2 regions of the Paenibacillus sp. HWE-109 genome follow, and region 1 is predicted to be linked to the other one. Evidence: predicted binding sites of a transcription regulator. Region 1 holds the regulator's gene; the other holds the start of a gene.

The links. Region 1 encodes LexA, which represses DNA repair genes until DNA is damaged. Its sites were predicted from a motif close to CGAACATATGTTCG; they were not measured.
Region 2: a site for LexA is predicted at 2,671-2,684, ahead of LOZ80_RS14070 (DNA polymerase IV). Genes of this name have one in related genera too.

The regions. Positions count from the first base shown of each region.
Region 1 is NZ_CP091881.1:2,190,640-2,198,828, reverse strand. It holds gene metH (methionine synthase) at 1-1,178, opposite strand, end outside; gene LOZ80_RS08745 (1,2-dihydroxy-3-keto-5-methylthiopentene dioxygenase) at 1,396-1,938, shown strand; gene LOZ80_RS08740 (HAD family hydrolase) at 2,015-2,806, opposite strand; gene LOZ80_RS08735 (DUF896 domain-containing protein) at 2,851-3,033, opposite strand; gene LOZ80_RS08730 (LysM peptidoglycan-binding domain-containing protein) at 3,169-3,588, opposite strand; gene lexA (transcriptional repressor LexA) at 3,737-4,354, shown strand; gene LOZ80_RS08720 (aminopeptidase) at 4,434-5,672, opposite strand; gene LOZ80_RS08715 (hypothetical protein) at 5,886-6,326, shown strand; gene glnA (type I glutamate--ammonia ligase) at 6,581-7,921, opposite strand; gene LOZ80_RS08705 (MerR family transcriptional regulator) at 7,962-8,189, opposite strand, start outside.
Region 2 is NZ_CP091881.1:3,365,979-3,374,167, forward strand. It holds gene LOZ80_RS14055 (DGQHR domain-containing protein) at 1-387, opposite strand, end outside; gene LOZ80_RS14060 (helix-turn-helix domain-containing protein) at 522-866, shown strand; gene LOZ80_RS14065 (YhjD family protein) at 952-1,407, opposite strand; gene LOZ80_RS14070 (DNA polymerase IV) at 1,404-2,651, opposite strand; partial or broken gene LOZ80_RS14075 (Y-family DNA polymerase) at 2,868-3,344, opposite strand; gene LOZ80_RS14080 (YhjD family protein) at 3,341-3,712, opposite strand; gene LOZ80_RS14085 (FN3 associated domain-containing protein) at 3,905-8,189, opposite strand, start outside.

The sequences.
Region 1 (8,189 bases):
TCAACCGCATAAGCTTCGTCGATATCTGTATCCTGCAAGTTAATATCGATAACATGAGCGCCGTTCTTCACTTGATTCCGCGCGATCTCCGAACCTTCTTCGAACTTGCCTTCTTTAATCAAGCGTTTGAATTTCCGCGAGCCCGAAATATTCGTCCGTTCGCCAACCATGATTGGCCGGTTCTCAGGCTCAATGAATAAAGTTTCAATACCCGACACAGCTGGTAAATGCGTCCCGTTCTGCAATCTTGGCTTGTATTGACCAAGCGTTTCTGCCAAAGCTCGAATATGATCTGGCGTAGTACCGCAACAACCACCTGCGATGTTCAACCAGCCTTGTTCGGCAAAGCCAGCCATTTTCTTGGCTAGAGACTCAGGTGACTCATGATAGTGACCATTCTCATCGGGCAAGCCTGCGTTCGGGTAACAACTGATAGCCGTATCCGCTATATCCGACAACGTACGAATATGATCCCTCATGAACTCAGGACCTGTTGCACAGTTAAGTCCCATGGAAATCGGTTTTAAATGCTCGAGCGAAATATAGAAAGATTCGATATTTTGCCCTGCCAACGTAGTTCCCATCGGTTCAATCGTACCTGATATCATAATCGGCAGCTCAATACCTGTTTTCTCATAGGCTCTGCGAATGCCAATACTTCCTGCTTTCACGTTCAGCGTATCTTGCGAAGTTTCCAATAGAATAGCATCCACACCAGCCTCAACCAGTGCTAATGCTTGCTCATAATAGCTGTCTTCGAGTTCTTCGAAAGTTACACCGCCAGTAACCGATAAGGTTTTGGTGGTTGGCCCCATAGCGCCAACAACATAACGCGGCCACTCCGGTGTTGAGTATTTATTAGCTGCTTCAATCGCCAGTTTGGCTGCAGCAAGATTTAATTCACGGTGACGGTCCTGCAAATCATACTCGGCAAGTACGACACTTGTGGTTCCGAACGTGTTCGTTTCTATCATATCAGCGCCAGCGGCGAAGTAAGCTTCATGAATTTTGCGGATAACATCTGGACGTGTAACACAAAGAATTTCATTACATCCATCTAGATCATCGCTTCCGAAATCCTCAGCTGTTAAGTTCTCTTGCTGAATCATCGTACCCATGGCACCATCGAGGATCATAATCTTTTTCTTTAGCTGCTCTTGAATCGGCGGTTTCGACATTACATGACTCCCTTTCAACTTATCCTAAAGCGTATACGAAATAAAAACGACAATTTATGTTAAGATTTAGTGTAACAGAATACGGCTTCTATGAAAAGATTATGAATTATCTTTATTTCCTATAGGATTTATCGGAAAAATTTTTCTTCATCCATCGACAGCCTTCCTCATTTCCACTATAATACATAGTATATTTACTTAGAAAGAGGGATGCAGCATGGCACAAATAAGAATTCGCAATACCAATGAACGAATTGAAGGCGAAGCAGAAGTTAAAGCCTTCTTGGATAGTCAACAAGTTGTCTACGAACACTGGGATCCAAACAAGCTTCCTGAAGCGCTTCGCGAGAAATTCATCCTGAATGATGAAGAGAAAGATCAGATTATCAGCACGTATGAAGAAGAAATTCGCGACCTGGCCGCTAGACGCGGCTACGAAATTTGGGATGTTATCGCACTATCCGATGCAACCCCAAACATCGAGGAGCTCCTGAAGAAATTCGAACAAGTCCATACACATACCGAAGATGAAATTCGGGGCATCGTGTCCGGCAAAGGCATTTTCATTATTAAATCCGAAAGCGAAGTTGGTTATTTCGACGTTGAACTTGAGCCAGGTGACGTCATTTCCGTTCCTGAGAATACGAACCACTTCTTTACCTTAATGGACAACCGCGAAATCGTAGCGGTGCGCCTCTTCATCGAGAAAGATGGCTGGGTTGCTTACAACATCGATGACCCTGAATTTATCAAAGCGTAATTCATATTAATGAACAAAGCCCAACGGCAAAGGACCTAGCGTCCAATGAACCGTTGGGCTTATGTTTGTTTATCTCTCAAGCGTTGGCAATAATCGGTAAAATATCTTGAAGTCGTGTAACTTCATGTACCGGAACTATCTCGTCACCGCTTTGAAGGCCATGATGGTTAATCCAAATGTTACGCATTCCAACGCTGCCTGAGCCTAGAATATCCGTAGTCAGCTTGTCCCCGATCATAATTCCTTCTTCTGCCTGAATGCCGAGCAATCCCAAGGCATGATTAAAAATGGACTTCGCAGGTTTGCCTTCGCCAAACTCGCCTGATATCACAATGTGATCGAAGTAAGCGGCAATAGTCGGCACGCCAGCTAATTTCTCCTTTTGCAAGTCCGGAGAGCCGTTTGTTAAAAGCAGCAATTGATAATTCCCTTTCAATGCATCTAGAACTTGAAATGTCTCTTCATAGACCAAAGGGCGGCTGCGTCGTTCCGCAGGAAACAATTCCCCCAATTTATAACCCAGCTCACGATCTTCGATTCCAAGTGCACGAAGACCCCTTGTCCAAGATTCCGTCCGGTATCCAGGCGCCAGTTCCTCCAATTTACGAAAGTTCTCATTCTCACCTTGCGTAAAATTAGCCCATAACCCCTCAAAAGGATTAATACCAATCATCTTGGTGAATGGAAACGTATCAAATGTTTCATATAAAGCGCGTGCTTCTTTACGAACAGAAGCTTCTAATTCTACGGGATTCACAGCCACATGTTTGGCAGCTTCCGCACAAGTCGCATCAAAAGCTTCTTGCACACTGCGATCATCCCATAACAAAGTGTCATCCAAATCAAAAAGTACAGCTTTCAACGCCATCATTCATATCCCCTTTTGAATGTTGTTTCTATATGAACAAGCAATTACTCTTCGTCCGTAAACTTGATCGAATCAAGTTGAACTTTAAGATTGCCTCGAAAAGCCTCAATGTACTTCCTTCTTAATTCATTTCGCTCATCGATTTCTGCATCTGTTAAGCCCACTGTTTTGGCTTTGCGTGCAAGCTCGTTGATACGTTCGATGTTTTTATCCATTTCGTCGCTCATAAAGATCCTCCCTAGCAAAAATTCAATATGAATATTACTTTGCCATCCCAATTCAGTAATGTCAAGGAAACAACGAAAAGAGACGTAGGAACATGTCCTCGTCTCAGCTAATTAGTGAGTATGAAATCAATCGCTTTAAGAACCAGGCAGGATCAGTACCTGCCCTTCTTGCAATGAACTGGTGGTCAAATGATTGATTGCTTTGATTTTATCGATATAAGAACGAATGTTCTCCCTATTCTTTTTATGTAAGGAAGCAATCTGCCAAATCGTGTCTCCACGTTGAATAACTATTTTCTCTGGTACTACTATTGAGGAGACTTCTCTGATGACAGCTTGCTTGGCTAGTGATGTACTCGTTGTCGTTGCTGCCGGATCCCCCGCATAGGCCTGCACAATTGCACCAAATGAGAACACGGTTCCAAGAATAATTGCTAACAGAACAAAGCGAACAATAGCTTTAGTATAGCCAGAAGTGAAAGTCATCCCTTTGGATGTGTTAGCGGATCTATGAAGTGTACGTGAGTTGGTTGTGTTGGTATAAGCCATATACATGAGTAATCATCTCCCAAACATTTGTTCTTGTATTAGAATAACACGAACAAATGTTTGAGTCAACCCATTTTCTCGAACTTATGTTTGTACGAACTCGGGTTCTATGTTATACTTTGGGTAATGATTCCCAGTATTGGAGTGATAACTATTGAGCAAGATTTCGCAGCGTCAACAAGCTATATTGGATTTCATTAAGAACGAAGTGAAAGATAAGGGGTATCCACCTTCCGTCAGAGAAATCGGCGAAGCTGTTGGACTAGCATCCAGTTCTACCGTACATGGCCATTTGGAGCGTCTTGAGAAGAAAGGTTTAATTCGTCGAGATCCTACCAAACCTCGTGCTATCGAAATTCTGGGCCTCGATGGCGCAGAAACTCACTTTGCCATTTCAGTCGCGCGTGTTCCCTTAGTTGGTAAAGTAACCGCCGGTGTTCCTATTACAGCAACCGAGAATATCGAAGACTACTTCCCGCTTCCCGTGAGCATGGTCAAAGATAATAACGTATTTATGCTTAGCGTAATGGGAGACAGTATGATTGAAGCTGGCATTCATAATGGCGATTATGTCATTGTGAAACAGCAACAAACGGCGAACAACGGGGACATCGTAGTTGCCATGACAGAAGACGATGAAGCCACAGTGAAGCGTTTCTACAAAGAGCGCGATCATATTCGCCTACAACCTGAGAATTCCGCCTTACAGCCGATTCTCCTCAAGCATGTGACGATTTTAGGACGTGTCATCGGCTTGTTCCGGGATATGTAGTCAACCATCTTAGAATAACAAAGAAACCGAGCGGAGATTGTCTCCCTCGGTTTCTTCGTTTCACAGCCTATTCAACCAACTAAAATACAAGTGCCCAGTTCCCGCCACGAAAAATAGCCTCAACCGTGCCATCTTCCAAATAACCATCAATCTCCAGATCCGATGTCCCAATCATGAAATCAACATGAATCAAGCTCGTATTGCCGCCTCGTGCTTTTAATTCATCTGTCGACAAAGAAGCGCCACCTTGGATATTAATTGGGTAACAACTCCCCAGAGCAAGATGACAGGAAGCATTCTCATCAATACCTGTATTATAAAAAATTCGATTCATGTTAGAAATTGGTGAACCGTAAGGCACAAGGGCAACTTCACCCAAATAGCGGGCGCCTTCGTCCATTTCGAGCAACCGGGCCAAATGTTCATAACCTACTTCCGCTTGATAATCAACGACCTTCCCCTCTTCAAAGCGGAACGAAAAGCGATCCACCAAAGCCCCATTGACATTCAAGGGTTTTGTACTTGATACGGTACCGCGAACACCCGTTCTATCCGGCATCGTAAAGACTTCTTCCGTTGGCATATTAGCCACAAAACGGATGCCACTAGCGTTCGCTTTATCGCCGCCTAACCAAATATGATGCGCAGGCAAATCCACCTCCAAATCGGTGCCCGCCGCGCGATAACGCAGGGTTTTGTATTGTTTCTCATTCAGCAGTTTCCGAACACGTTTCAACTGTTCAATGTGAACGCGCCAAGCAGCTACGGGATCCTCTTCATACACCCGGTTCATTTGAAAAATAGCATCCCACATCGCCTCTACCCGCTGATCTTCTGGCAGATCCGCGTACACCTTGGATGCCCAGGCAACTGTCGGCGCTTTAATAAGGCACCAACTAAACGTACTCGTTCGGACATATTGTTGATACTTCGTACGAGCGGTAGCCGCAGCTTTGGAAGCCCTGGAGATTAGACTAGCCTCAATACCTGCGTACAGATCTGGATCTGGCACCTTAATATTCAGCAAGGCCCCGCCATTTTCGACAAATCGCTCCAGCATTTCCGTGTACCAAGTTGGATAATAATCCAATGCCTCATCATGCGCATGTTCAAATTTACTGCGTGTAATCACATCATCCTGCCAATGAACGTGCACGTAATTTGCTCCAGCTTCATAGGCTTTTTTCACAATAAGTCTTGTTAATTCTAAAGATTCCAGCGGAGATTCGACTAACAAATCCTGCCCTTTATTCAAGTTCACACCAATCTTAACGACAAGCTCCGCATATTTTTCCAAATTTCTCGTGAAATCGTCCATTCCTATATTTCTCTCCTTCGTGTGAAAAAGCCCATCCAATTAGGAAACTCCTAATTCTGACGGGATTCTCCTATCGTACATCATTTCGTTCCGAAAATAAAATAGTGCTCTCATCATCCTATCCAATAATATATATCTACTAAACCAATACCCTCACACTTATTTTTCAGAAGAATATGTTAATAGAAACTAAGGAAGGGAGGTAAGTTGGACATGCCTTTTACAACTGGTGTAATTACGAATACGAATACAGGAGCCGCTAACATTGTAGTAAACACAAGAAATATCGATACCCATAACACCGCGATAATAACGGTACAAATCTTTGCTTCTGTGGATTCAACGGTATTTCATACGGACTATGTATCCTCTTATATCGTGCTCGCTAATTCTTTTGATGTTCGTGAGTTTGTTATTGCTGGCAACGTTGCCTATGAAGTTCAAATTAATGTTTTAAACTCAACGAGTACAGTTATGTCTATATTCGGCATTGATGCATTCGGAAACCTGATTACCGATCAACGTATTCTTCAGCAGGACCTGACTTACATTTCTACTTTGAGTCCACCTATCCAACCTATTTACAGCCCTCATTCTTTCTTGAGGGCTTTCCTATCAGCCTCCTTACGAACTCAATGCCTTTTATTCGATTAAAATTGGTCATTCTGAAAATCTAATGAATTCCAGACGCGCTATTCCAAGCAAACGATCACCTTTCCGCCTAAAATCTGCTCGATAACACCAATTCAGTTCATTAAATCGCAAAAGTAGCCAATTTCTCGTCGATAAGCTTCATGCAGTTCATTAGATTCCCTTTGAGACCCAAACCGAAAATCGCATAGCAAAGAAGTTTCCGGTGAACGTTAACAAAAAAACCCTCAACGCCAACGGCGTCAAGGGTTTCAATTCTAGTAAAGGGAAAGATACTGATCTCTTTCCCATTGGTGAACTTGCGTTCTATACATATCCCACTCGATTTCTTTGAGCTCATAGAAGTGAGCCAAAGCATGCTCGCCAAGTGTGTCACAAATCACATCATCACGAAGCAGCTCGTCCAACGCTTGTTTCAGGTTGAGCGGCAAGCTAGGGATGCCTTGGCTTTCTCTCTCTTCTTCCGACATCACGTAGATATTGCGGTCAGTTGGAGGAGGCAGCTGCATTTTGTTCTTAATGCCGTCCAAACCAGCAGCCAGCATAACAGCGAGCGCTAAGTAAGGATTCGCAGCAGGATCCGGGTTGCGCACTTCAACGCGCGTGCTTAATCCACGGGAAGCTGGAATACGAATCATCGGGCTGCGGTTGCTTGCAGACCATGCCACATAGCAAGGCGCTTCATAACCTGGAACTAGACGTTTATAGGAGTTAACAGTCGGATTCGTAATCGCAGCAAAAGAGCGTGCATGACGAAGTACGCCTGCCATATACTGTCTTGCGACGGTGCTCAAACCTAACTTGTCGCTTTCTTCGTAAAATACGTTCACATCGCCTTTGAACAGCGATTGGTGACAGTGCATGCCTGAACCGTTCATGCCGAATAATGGTTTTGGCATGAATGTCGCATGAAGACCATGCTGTCTTGCAACGGTTTTTACAACTAATTTGAATGTTTGAATTTGGTCAGCCGCTTTGATGGCATCGGCATATTTGAAATCGATTTCGTGTTGACCAGGCGCAACTTCATGGTGAGAAGCTTCAATTTCAAAGCCCATTTCTTCCAACGTCAAAACGATATCACGGCGACAGTTTTCGCCGAGATCCATCGGAGCCAAGTCGAAGTACCCACCTTGGTCATTCAGTTCTGTTGTCGGATTCCCTTTGTCATCGGTTTTGAACAGGAAAAATTCCGGTTCTGGCCCAACGTTCATCGCTGTATAGCCCATTTCTTCGGCTTGTTTCAGCGCATTTTTGAGAATAGCCCGCGGATCTCCAGCGAATGGGTTGCCATCCGGCATATAAATATCGCAGATCAAACGAGCTACTTTGCTCTCCGTTACCCATGGGAAAATAACCCATGTATCCAGATCCGGGTATAAGTACATATCCGATTCTTCAATACGAACATAACCTTCGATGGATGAACCATCAAACATCATTTTATTATCGAGTGCTTTCTCAAGTTGGCTGAAAGGGATTTCAACGTTCTTGATGCTGCCCATCAAATCGGTGAATTGAAGGCGAATGAAACGAACATTCTCTTCCTTGGCAATACGTAGAATATCTTCTCTTGAGTAGTTGTTGTTGTAAGTCACGGTTCAGTCTCCTCTCAATTTTACAAGCGCTTACGAAAAGTTATTTATAAAACCGGGAAAGTTGACCTTGGATCAGAGAAACCTGATCAGGGCGCTTACCCCCGCCAATCAACTGCTGCTTCAACATTTTGTGCAGTTGGGAGTCAGTTAATTCTTTACGCTTAACTTCTGTGTGCTCGTTCAAAATGGTTGCGTCTTCGGAATCTTTATCCACCGGGATGAGTACCTGCTTGATACCGGCGATATTTACACCTTTTTCAATCAAGTC
Region 2 (8,189 bases), 1.2 Mb from region 1:
TATATCTGAATTTGTTTCACGCACATACTTTTCTATTCCTCCAACACGGTGCTGCCCATCCATTAGAGAAGCCCTACCTTTGCAAAGCAATCTGCCATATGAAGGGCGTTGTTTATCATAGCAAACAAATTCCCAATTAGCTGCAGCGTTTAATAAAATCGGAGTAAAAAGGGCATCTTCCCCTTTAGATAAGTAATACGCAAAATCCGCACATCTTTTGGCATCGACTGGGCGCTGATATCCCTTCCCAGAAGGGTGATCATATGGTTTTACATAAATTAAATTAATTCCAACAGATGCAGGAAAGTAGCTTTGATATGCAACCCTGCCTCGCATCTTGCACTGGAGTACATTTTCAATAACATACTGCTGTGGAAGATTACTCATTCTTTTGGCTCCTTGATATTAGTATATAAAGCCATAATAGTTCTTATAAGATCTAAAATCAAATGGTTATATATGTTATGAGTGTCTGTAAATTAAACACAGACTCCCCTAGTCTGAAATAGAGGTGAGTCCTGTTGTCCAAACTCTCAAAGCACGTAGGAATAAAAATTAGAAATCTTCGCAAAAATAGAGGACTAACCCAGGAACAGCTAGGTGAGCTCGTTGATCTCCCTCAGTCCTACATTGGTGGTATTGAGCGCGGTGAAAAAAATATTTCCTTAGAAACCCTCGAAAGGATTGTTAGGACTCTTAGGGTAGATCCTAGCAATTTATTTAGTGGCTACGACCTTACTAATTCACAGTATGAGAGATCGAAACTATTGGATTCTACGCATCTTTTAATTGAACAATGCTCAGACAAAGAACTAACTTTAATTAAAAAATTGGTTGAAGTTGTAATTTCAGAGGCTAAAAATTAACCAATGAAGCAAAAAACGAGTGCAACTCCGGACTTGTACGGTCCTAGAGATCACTCGTTTTTCTTTTAAATATGTTCTCAATAACTTATTTTAGAAGCTCCGAATACTTCCCTAAACGTTTCATAAGCTCTGCTCGAGCAACATCTCTAATCAAAACAAATTTGTCCTCGTAGCCGCGGCAGATGTATTTGTACCGCAGATTCGAGTCTATCATCTCATCTTCAAACACCTTTATATTTCGTTCTTTCAATAGCTTCCGTACCGCTTGAAGGTCGTTTGTCATGAGATTTTGAATGATATTTGCTGCTTTAACAAAGACCGTTCTCATCGAGTAGGAAGTTCTTTCAATTTCCTGTTTATTCTTTTCAACAATTGAAAGTAACATCGGGAGTAAAACGAAATCCCGGATCGCCTCCAATTCCTCTTTCGTAGGCATTGTAGTTTGAGTTTGCTGTTCGTGTCTCTGCTGAAGTGCCGCACTATGTTCTGGTGACATGAACCTCGTGCTCCATCTACCGTTTCCGTCAAGTAGTTTGCTCAAGCATAATGTCCCCCTATCATAATCGCTCTTTCTTTGGCTTGTGCAGTTTCTAGCAGTGAAGAAGCTCTAATAATTGCTGCACCGCCAAATCTGTCTTTAATACTATCTTGAGCTTTGGCGAGCCTAAGATTTCTTTCGATATCCTCAAATAGATCGAGCTGATGCGTGCTGTCATCTGTCAATTGAGACAGATCTACAGCTAAATGCGTGATGGGATCTCCGTTCCAATTTTTCTTGAACAATTCACGCGCTGCTGTAACAACATGGTGCTCTAGACAAGTCGGCGAAGGTATGGTCATCTGCCTCGAAAATCCTCTCGTCATCGTTCCGGCGCTAACTGTCACTACACGCCCCATGCTCTTGTTTCGTCTGCTTGTTCGGCATACTTCAATCACTAATTCAATCATTAGCGGCTCGATATCCTCCATTGTCTGGTATTTCGTTGACTGTACAGTTCTGCCTCGAGTAATAGATTGCGGCTTCGCAAAAGCTCTTGCAACGACTGGGCTGGGATCAATCCCGCGCGCTGTTTGCCAATAATATTCGGCTTTAATATCGCTTTGTCGTCCCATCCTAATTCGCATGCGCCTTTTGAATTCTGCAAGCTCTAACCGTGCTATATCACCGATAGTATTCAATCCCATTTTTACAAAGTGAGCAGTCATCCGAGACCCTACCATGTACATTTGTGAGACAGGTAACGGCCATAGTATGGACTCGATCTGATCTACTGGCAATTCAAACACGCCACTTTCGCTCTTCTTCGCGAAGTGGTCAGTGGCCATTTTCGCGATCACTTTGTTTGAAGAAATGCCAGCACGAATCCAAACTCCCGTAGAAAGCATAACTTTTGTTTGCATCTGGCGTGCAATTTCTACTGGTGATCCGAAAAGCGACGTTGAACCTGTTACATCAACAAATTGCTCGTCAATGCTCCACGGCTCAACCAAGTCGGTGAAGGTTTCATAAATTTCCGTAATGAGTGTAGAGACATCAATGTACGTCTTCATTCTTGGTCGGACTATAGTAAGATCTGGGCAAGCAGCAAGAGCTTCAAAATTTCGCATCGCAGTTGATACACCATAAGATTTCGCAATGGGACAAGCAGCTAGTACAATACCGCTCTTACGGGCAGGGTCACCAACCGCTATGGGTTTATTACAAAGCTCTGGGTGCGCCGCTTTCTCCACACTGGCATAAAAGCTCTGACAGTCCACGAGCATAATAGCTCGTTCTGATTTCATAGTCACACCACCCAAATAGAAAACATATGTTCGCTTTTATTGTATGCCATTCTCTGCATTTATTAACCTTAACAAAATTTATTTTCGATTATTTTTCTTGTTTATAAATCAAAATTGCGTTTCGCAATTATGTACATGAGTCATTACTAAAAATTCCCTTGATATATAAGGGTTTTATTAAATTATTCTATTATGTACATGAATTTTTGATAGTCTTGTGGCCATCTTCGCCAGAATTTTATTGGAGCTAATCCCAATTCGCACCCTCACGCCCGTTTGCCGAAGCACTTTGCGCTGGATGGCTTCCGCAATAGTTAAGGGATCTCCGAAGAGCGGCAAGCTGGCCGTGACGTCAAGAAACTGTTCATCAATACTAAAAACTTCAACCAGATCGGTAAATTCTTCGTAGATCTTGGTAATCATAAGAGAAATATCAATATAATGCTGCATGCGCGGGCGCATCACGACCAGTTCCGGGCACTTCTTAAGCGCCTCACCCAGTCGCTCTGCGGTCGAAACACCGTACTGTTTGGCAACGGGACAGGCAGCCAGAATGATGCCGGAACGCAAGGCTGGATCGCCTGCAACCGCAACGGGTTTGTCCTTGAAGCCCGGATGATCCGCTTTCTCAACGCTCGCATAGAAACTTTCGCAATCCGCCAGAAATATAGTGCGTTCCTTTCCTTTGCTCACCGTAATCCCCCTCGCATATTCATAAGCGTGGTCATAAGCTCTGCCTTGACTAAACTGCGAAGCATCGTGAAATGGTGAATGTAACCGCGGACCTTGTATTCAACGTGAATCCCCAAGGCATTCATTTCAGTCTGAATAACTTTAATATCTCTTTGCTTCATGCTGCTTTTGAGCTGCTGCAATTGCGGGTAAATGGCATTCTCGACCTCTCTCAGATAAAAGAGCACATGATTATACACGATTTTGTCCTTGTAAATCTTGAGTTCCTCCATATCCCTTGCCAGCATATCGAGTAAAATGGGTAACAGCGTATACTCCTTGATAATTTGAACATCCTCTTCTGTCTCAATTCTTGAACTGACCTTCATTATCTCCACCACCATACGCGAACATGTATTCGTGTTACTTATTATATACCGAACATGTATTCGTTATGCAAGTGATTTTAAATGGAAATAAAATACTGTCATTTTAAGGCTTAAATTAGGAAGGAAAATTGACATTGCAGCCAAAAAAAACCAGAAACCTCAATGGTTTGCTGGTTTTTTCATAACCTTACATTACTTCAAAACAACCGAAGTTAATGCTATCTCTGCTTGCGATGCTCCTTCCGCCGTGACCTTAAGATGCACCTCGGCAAAGCCGCTGCTTGAACGGACAGCATACGATGTGAGCTCCGCTCCTAAACCTTGATCCGTGCCAACAAGCTGAGCCTGACCAATCGCTGCGATCCCTTGCAGAAAGATCGTGTATTCGCCCGGCCTCAAGAAGTTAAGTCTCAAACTGAACTGATTCGTCTGTATATTCAATACGTCAAAAACAACTGGCGCACTAATGCGAAGTTCCTTCGCGCCTACTGTGATTTTCTGCGTGATCGGGTTCGTTCGCTCTCCCAACAACAAACCGAGCAGCTCGGCTCCCTGATAATTCGGATACAGGTAGTCCGATGTTTCCCACTTAAGCAAGCTTGCTGCATCGTAAAGGTGCGTCGGATAGCGGTTATCTGCTGCGGTTGTTTGCCGTGAACCGCTGACGGATAATCCCTCACTGATCTTACGATAATCAATCCCGCCGCCGTTTAGGTAATTTGTCCACAAGCCAGCTCCGTCCATCGCTTCGTACAGTTCCATGAGAGCAATGCCGTAGTCATGACCGGACCATTGGACTGAACGGCCGAACCAGGTTCCCGGCAAGGGTTTGCCATCTGCTCGGTAGATGGACTGCCCAAAAGCTGCAATAGCTCCGTAACGCATGAACGTATGGCTGCCAAAGGAACTGCCTTGCCCATCCGCTTTATCTACCCCATAGCTTCCGTCATCCCATAGGTAGATAAAAGGGAATCCGCGGTTAGCCCATAATTTGGCGGCATCCAAATAGGTGGTTGAACCTGTCAAAGAGTACGCTTCGACGTTAGCTCTTACGGCCACAGCTGCCGTCTCCAGTTCGGGAATCATGTTTCTAAGCTCCCATGATTGTGAGCCTCTTGGCATCCTAAAGCTCTCATTCATATAGTTCAGGCCTGCGAGACCGTAGGTCGTTGCGACAGCGTTGCCCGTCAATCGGGCTTGCCTCAGCATTTTAAAGAGAAATTCAGCATTCGAGCCTGCAGTCACATCGGTTAACTGCCCCATGTAGGGACTTGTTTGGAATCCTTTGCGGGCGATAAATGTCTGATAGTCCCAATACACACCCTCTGTTACGCTGGATGGATTCACCAGCTTTGCTGCAGCAACCAAAGTGTCTACGTTCACAGATTGCAAGGATTCCATCGTCCTTGCTGCGATTCCTTCCAAGTAATAGGGCAGAATATAACCATATGTGGAATAAGTGCTTCCTACCCCCGTCATAGCAGACGATATTCGCTGTTTCGCAACCTCGTCATATTCGCCATATTTACCCAAGACAGCATAAGGCATAACAAATGCTGAGGTAATTGTTGGCGTAGCTGCGGGACCGATTCGGTTCATCCATTTATTGTCTGCAGCGCTCCACAAATTCTCAAAGCTGGTCAAGATCGCTTCACTTTCCTGCTGCATCGTTCCATGCGCATAAGCAAGCGGCTCCGGAAGCCCGTACTCGTCCGTCCAAGTATGAACAGCGCTTGCAATCTCTGTGCTTCGCTTGACAAACAGTTGGGACTTGAGCGTCCATACCTGGTCAGCCGCCAAGTTAAAAGGCTCCCGAATCGGATTCTCATTATTGGCATTGGCCAAGGTTGTATCGTAAAATGCCGGTATCCCGGTTGCGAAGGTAGTATTTTCATTCATCCCATTCAGGATCGAGGGGATAAACAAACTGAGCTTCGTAGATACGGTCTCATTCCCGCGCTCTAGACGATTCGGCAGACCAAAAAATGCCGAAGGCTGGTCATGTACCCCGTCCCATTTCTGACGAGCATCCCACATCAGCCCAAAGAGCAGATCCCCTTTCCTTATAGCCATTAAGGGCACGGTAATTTTGCGTGGATGAGGGACATAGCGATAGGCATCAACGGTGTCTACGACCGCATTCGTGTCCGAGGATCGATTGTTCTTCTCCATCGCATCGAGCCATTCCAAGCCGGGGAATAGCGCCTCGTTGATATAATCCCCCTGCAGATCTGTCGTAGAACGAATTACTTTATGCTGCGAATCAAGCGCAGGGATCCCAGCTTCCCCCAACAGCATCGTCGGTCCGACAATGGCGGCAACATTTCTTATCCTGTCTGCTTGCAGCGAATGCTTCAATTCCAGGTTGCCGTATACACTGTCAGTGACGCGAACGGCTCCCGACCATTCAGCGCCATCTGGAGCCTGGAAAGAGATCTCGAAATCTCGCGGAGCTAGGGATGACGGTGCCGCCGCATACAATTCCTTTACAGTCAATTGGTCCTGACCGACAATTTCCTGTACGCTTCCCAGAGACGGCATAACGGCGATTCGGCTCCATGCGCCGCTTCTCATAGCTTCCACCCATGCAAAACCATAACCTTCTAGTCCTGTAGTTTCAGGTGAAGGATAGACCAACCGCTCCTCCTCATTCCCGATCACCACGTCATCGGGCTGACCGCTGGCCGGGAGGGCCGTGTTCACACTAAAAATGCGCGATACCCCCCTTGTCGCCGGGATACCAAGGCCTTTTACCGAGAAAACGATAGCCCCTGCTCCCGTGCCCTGCACAGTGGCATTATACGTTAAGGTTACGCTTTCACCAGAAGCCAGTTGAGTGACTGACGCGCCCCCGACTGGCGTGATCTCAAGGAAATCAGGGGCATCCAATTGAACAGACAATCCTGTCGCGCCGGCCCCTATGTTTTCCAGCTTAGCTTTGATAACGAAGCTGTCGCCAGGCGATACGATCTCTTGGGGAGAGGTCTCGAATTGGGTCAATCGGATCTCGGCTGGAAGATCCTGCTTTCTAAGCAGGCTAATACCCTTGACGATGAGTGCAATCCCATCCTTCATGCTGGGATAGGTCGCCATCGGGTCGATTCGCAGCTTCGTGATATTCCCCGTCCAGCCGGCATGCTCGCCCATATCGATGATGTAATGCTGAAATTCCGGCACTTCAACCGCCGTATTGCGGAACGCAACCTTCCGTGATTCGCTGAGCTTATTCGTATCGGCTCCTGCATCTGTCCCGAAATAAATGGCTGCATTGGCCGTATGATTCACCTTCATCCAAATGCTCAAATAGCGGTAATCGGCAGGGATGTTGGGAAAGCCAGCATCGTGCAGATCCAGATAGAAATTCGGATTGGAGGTGGAAGCCTCGATAGGCGCGGACGTCGTAAACAGATGAACGCCTTCTGAGTCCCGATAAACATTATCAGTCTCGATATGATTAGCCCAGACACCTTTGTCCGAATTGGCGTCCCAGCCCAATAGATTCGACCATGGAGCTGACGTTTTGCCGTACAAATCATCTTGCTCTTGAGCCAGAATAACCGTAGGGCTTGTAAAATTCCAATCCGTAACCAACGTGTTGCCAAGTGGAACTTTGGTGTACTTAGCAGAAGCGATTGCACCTGCAAGTCCGCCCCGTACCGCCATCGCTTTCAAATAAGTCGTCTCCGTAACGGTAAGCGATACGGTCGGCGCATGCACAATCGTTCCGTTCGCTGCCGTATCGGTCACCGCGTCATAAAGCGGATTCGTTCCATCTGTCGTGTATAGGAGTGAATCCGCATAGACCGATTGCATCACAACAGGCTGGCTCACATGAAAGATAGCAGCGTTCGTCAAAGAGACTGGATTGACACCCGCAACGTACGTTTCTTCCCTCTGCGCCTTGATCTCGCCGTGCAATAGGGCAATGGCCTTGAAATTCGTAGTTTTATCTACGACAAGGGAATCCCCGAAAATGAAATCGCCACTCAGCGGGTACCCATGGGATATGGTGGGTTCAGAGCCATCCAGCGTGTACCTGATTTGTTCTGCCCCAATGACGGAGATGTCAATTTGCTTGGAACCGCCATAGAAGGTTTCTCCTTCCGTTACCGTCAGCTGGGTTTGCAAAGACTGCCCGACATGAACCGTTTTGCTGCGATACATGGTCATATCCGTTTCAATCTGGGTTCTGTCGCTCTTATACACTGGATACAGCTCCACCTTGTAGTCCTTGTTTGGCGTTAAACCATCGATACGTACATACTTATCCCTCGTGCCCGAGTATTTAAAGATCTGCTCGTTGGTGTTGTCCGTCGTGTTACGATAGTGGATATTGAAATTGGAAACGCTTTCATTTAAAACTGGAATATAGACATAGAAACCGTCAATATCTCCCGCCAAGCCAAAATCATCCCGCTCGTTCTCCGGCTTCAGCTTGTTCAACAAGAAGTTATCCATCTTGAAGCCGGCATTCCCA